2 regions of the Alteromonas sp. MmMcT2-5 genome follow, and region 1 is predicted to be linked to the other one. Evidence: predicted binding sites of a transcription regulator. Region 1 holds the regulator's gene; the other holds the start of a gene.
The links. The regulator FNR, encoded in region 1, switches genes on or off when oxygen is low (the NO sensors DNR and NnrR bind a similar motif). The targets are predictions, from matches to a motif close to TTGATCTAGATCAA.
Positions count from the first base shown of each region.

Region 1 (2,402 bases):
GGTCGAACTCAGGTACTTCTATGGCGATATTAAGTGGTGTAGAAGGGTAACTGTTGACCAAATTTACGCTCCCTTTCAATAAAGAGGCGTAGTCGTTAGCAATGAGGGTGAGCTTATCGTTAAGTGCGGCATGCTCATCGTCTTCACTGCCTACGTTTACTGCAGCAATAATCTCTCCTCCTTCTGGCCAGTCGTGCTCTTTAACGAGCAATACTGGGCGAGGGCATTTACGCATTAAATGCCAGTCGGTGGGGGTGAAAATAACAGAAGCAAGATCGTCGTGCTTTTTGGTTGCCTTTACCACTAAATCTATCTGATTGTTTAGGGTGTAGTAAATGATCGACTCATACGCACGATTATTCCATTCTACAACGATATCAGTTTCAGTGAATCCTTGTTCTCTTAAGTGGGTGGCAAGCCATTTTGCATGCTCCTTTGTAACTGCATCGCGCATTGACTCGCGCTCATCCGGGCTAAGCATGGTCGTCATATCATAAGATAAGTCGTATACCACCATCATTGCGGTAACTGAAGCGCCTGTTTTTGAAGCGAGTTCATAAGCTCGGCTTAGTGCAGGTTGGTTATCGCGCTCGGCATCTACCACGGCCAGAATTCGTTTACACTCAATCATAACGTCCCCCTAACTACGAAACTTAGTAGCGGCTGTCGAAATCGAAGCTTTCTAATACTAACTATAAACGACATTGGGAAAAACGTAAGTTGTTTTAGATCAAGAATTTTACGAGGCGACCATGAGTGAACCTACCTAATTGAATATGGAGCAACCGGCGTGGCGCTGAAAGGGTAGATAGGTGGCTAACACAGGTTACAAAAAAGCGCGCTTAGTGCGCGCCTTATTTAACACTTAAAAAGGACTAACCGCAGACAACGCTAGGGCCGTTAAGCGCCGCTAGTTTGGTGTTTAGCCTATCGAAATCCAAAATAGTAATAAGCTTGCCGTCTACTTTTATGATGTTGTCTTTTTGAAAACGGCTTAACAGACGACTAATCGTTTCAATCGTTAATCCTAAATAGTTTCCAATTTCGTTGCGCGTCATGGTTAAGTGGAATTCTCTATGGGAAAAGCCACGCTCTTCAAAGCGTTGCGACAGGTGTGAGATAAAATACAGTAAGCGCTCTTCTGCGGTACGCTTGTTTAAAAGCATGATCATGTCGTGATCTTGTTTTATTTCAGCGCTCATGAAGCTCATGATCTGGTGGCGCAGCTTTGGAAATTGCACTGACATTTCGTCGAGGGTCTCGTAGGGAAGCTCACACACCATGGCAGTTTCTAACGCAGAAGTATAGCTTTGGTGTTTGTTCTCTCTTAATGCATCGAAACCGATAATATCACCAGGAAAGTGGAAGCCGGTAATCTGTTCTTCACCTTCGGTATTAGTCACAAATGATTTGAATGAACCGGTTCTCACTGCAAATAGAGAACGGAATTTATCACCAGTTTGAATCAGCGTGTCACCTTTATGAAGCGGCTTCTTGCGTTCAATAATATCGTCAAGAGACTCGATTTCTGTTTTGTTTAACGCCACCGGTAAACACAGGTGACTGAAACTACAGTTTTGACAGTGAATAGAAAATTGGCTTCCTTTGCTCATAATGCACGCTCTCTAAAAGAATACCCGACAATAATACACCCATTTTTAAACGATTGCGCCATGAATAAGATAAGCTGCATATATTGCCATTATTACTGCAATAATTTGTCTAAAATGGTTATGTTGAAAACTTCGAACAATATATTGGCTACCAGCGCTTGCAGCGAGCAAGGTGGGTAATGTACCCAAACCGAAGAAGAACATAATAGCAGCGCCTTCTAGCGCGTTACCCGCCGCGAGAGACCAGGTAAGTGTGGAATACACCAAACCGCAAGGAAGCCAACCCCAAATAAAACCATAAGGCAACGCACTTAAAGGGGTCTTAAAGGGCAAAAAGCGTTTTGAAAGCGGCTGGACTTTGGAAAATAGGCCTTTACCCGCATTTTCCAGCACTGTTAAGCCAGTCCACCACTTACCCAAATAACACGCCAGTAGAAGCAACATGATTCCGCTAAGTAGGGAAAGGGCATAGTTGGCAAGAGGTATATAATCTGCTGCAATTTTTCCAAGTGCCCCGGTTATTGCTCCGGCGATGGTGTAGCTCACTATACGTCCCATGTTATAGGCAAGGGTATAGGGTAGTGCTGAAGCGCCTTTAGGCGATACCATCCTTAGCGCAGCGACAATTCCACCGCACATTCCCACACAGTGAACTCCACCGGCTAAGCCGATAAGAAAGGCAGAGAAGTAGTTAATCCCTTCCATGTGGCGCTTGGCTTTTGTCTACTTTACTGTCTTGAAGTTGCTTGCGTTGCTCAGCTAGCTTTTTTTCTTCTGGCGGAAGATCAT
Region 1 covers NZ_JAKRFB010000022.1:66,454-68,855, forward strand. Annotated here, with positions in the region: gene uspE (universal stress protein UspE) at 1-631, opposite strand, end outside; gene fnr (fumarate/nitrate reduction transcriptional regulator Fnr) at 876-1,613, opposite strand; gene MHN09_RS11130 (sulfite exporter TauE/SafE family protein) at 1,659-2,318, opposite strand; gene ccoS (cbb3-type cytochrome oxidase assembly protein CcoS) at 2,305-2,402, opposite strand, start outside.

Region 2 (2,402 bases), on a different contig from region 1:
ATTCAATCAAGACATTTTCGAAAAATCGCTCGCGTCGGCAGCCATTGAAAGCGAAAAGTATCAAAATGCACTGCGCCTTATCCAAGACACAGCGGGCAAAAATGGTATTGATACGTTGTTAGCAAAGCACAATGTTGATGTACTAGTTGCGCCCTCAAACAGCCCTTCTTTTTTAATAGATGGCGTATATGGTGACCATTCGCCAGTCGGTTTTATCGGTATCGGGTATTTGGCCGCAATTGCAGGATATCCGCATCTCACAGTGCCCGCTGGACAGGTGAAAGATCTTCCTGTGGGAATTAGCTTTATTGGTGGAAAGTGGCAAGACGAAAGCGTGTTAAAAATAGGTAGAGTCTTTGAAGCAAAACACGGCTTCTTCATTAAGCCTGGCCTTCTGCCTACACGTTTTGACAACCCAGCGCTAAAAGGTATTGAAGACGGAATTGATGTAGTTCGCTAGCGGGAAATGAGGATACATAATCGTATTTCGCCTCAACAGAAACGAAAAAAGCCCTTGGTTTAACTTAAGGGCTTTTTAACGTCTTTTCTTTCGATTGGTTAGCCAGGCTTTTTCACCCAAGCGCTACACCAGCCATCAGCGTTAACAAGCTTATTAGGGAAAATGTTACAAGGGCGGTGTTGTTCGCCATCGGCGCCCTGCACGTACATGCAGTTTGCGCATTTTGCACCTTCAACAGTTGACGACGGTGTGTAGTTCAGTGCTTTTGCAGTAGGGTCATCAGCGCTCAATTGTTCTTGAGCCTGAGCACGTAACGCTACACCACCTAATGTAAGACCGATAACTGTCGAGCCAGAAAGCTTTAAAAAGTCACGGCGATTTACAGATTTCATAACATTCTCCTTAAGAGATAGAAACGATAATGATTCTTTTTTATTCAGTGCCTTAAACGCAAAAACCTGCCCAAAGAGGCAGGTTTTGTTTCATGTTTAAATACTATCTCTTTTTGAAAAAAGATCGAACGAAATGTCGCATTTTCGCTTGATCCAGATTAAATAAACTTCAGAGTTACAACCTTAAGTATTGAATGTAAGACCGCTGGACAGTTTATTAGTTCACTTCACGGTTAACTTTACATCGGGCTTTGCATACGCAAATTGCGCAATTCGTTGTGTGCTGTGGTAGCTGTCTAGGCCTGAGATACAAGCCGTTTGCGCTTGCTCTATATCAGCATAGCCGTCTGAATCTATTATTTGCTCAGGAACGTAGAGCTCTTGGATTTCGCCGATAACCATTTCGGTGTCATTAAGCAAAGTAAAATGCTGTGCTACTTTTAAGCCCATTTTAATTTCACTTTCTTTGACATACGGCGCACTGAAGGACTCACTGATCTGCGCGGTTAACCCAACGGCTTCAAATTCACTTTCATCTGGCGCATAGCGGGCTGATGTTTGGTGGGCTTTGTCGACCCAGTCAACAGACACGTGATTTAGCGTAAAAAAGCCCTGCTGTTTTATATTGCTTAACGTATCTCGCGTAACGGTATGTGGACGCATGATCATGCCAATGAGCGGCGGGTTAGCACCGACATGAACAATAGAGCTCACTATAGCCAAATTGTTTGTAACGCCGTTTGTTGTGCCCACCAAAGTCGCCGATTTAAAACCAGACAAACTATTAATTAGGTTTGCGCGGTAGCGCTGTGCAAGGGCGTCTATATCACCGCGGGTGAACTGCTTAGTCATTCTCTCTTTCTGCCTCTATCTGAATGTCATCACCGTGCTGATAAGCAGTAAGCTCAATGGGCTGACAACACACTTGGCAGTCGAGCACCTGTACTTGGCCAACATCGTTAATTTCATCTATTTCAACATCATTTGGAGCCATACAGTAAGGACAGGAAAAGCCCATGGAACGAGTTAAACTCATATTTAAATGCCTTTGTAATCACTAATGCTATTTGTTACGTAATGCAAAGACGAGTGGATTTTCTTTTAGACACGCCCCTTGTCTCTGATTTTAAGAGAAAAGGGCAAGACTGCTATTTGACGCTTATGAGTAATCAGAAAACTGGGTGCACAAATAATAGATGTGATAGACGAAAAAGGTGATCTTGTGGCAAATAAAGTTGGTCAATGCCCGTGCTGTAATAGAGAAGCTCGCCTTACTTACCATCATCTTATCCCGCGAAAAATGCACAGGCGTACCTATTTTAAAAAGCACTTTAGCAAAGCGGAGTTTCAGGACGGCATTTACATTTGCAGACAATGTCACAGCGGTATACATCGATTTTATGATGAGATGACGTTGGCCAAACACTACTTCAATTTGCAGCGTTTATTGGCAGATGCGCAGCTTTCTTCGTTCTTTCATTGGGTGTCCAAACAGCGCGTGCGCGTGTAAAAGTACACGCTGTGCACTATTAGCAGCAGATGTGATACCC
Region 2 covers NZ_JAKRFB010000002.1:231,730-234,131, forward strand. Annotated here, with positions in the region: gene MHN09_RS03035 (amidase) at 1-460, shown strand, start outside; gene MHN09_RS03040 (high-potential iron-sulfur protein) at 559-852, opposite strand; gene MHN09_RS03045 (flavin reductase) at 1,075-1,704, opposite strand; gene MHN09_RS03050 (CPXCG motif-containing cysteine-rich protein) at 1,697-1,888, opposite strand; gene MHN09_RS03055 (hypothetical protein) at 2,075-2,362, shown strand.
Region 2: a site for FNR is predicted at 1,001-1,014, ahead of MHN09_RS03040 (high-potential iron-sulfur protein). Genes of this name have one in related genera too.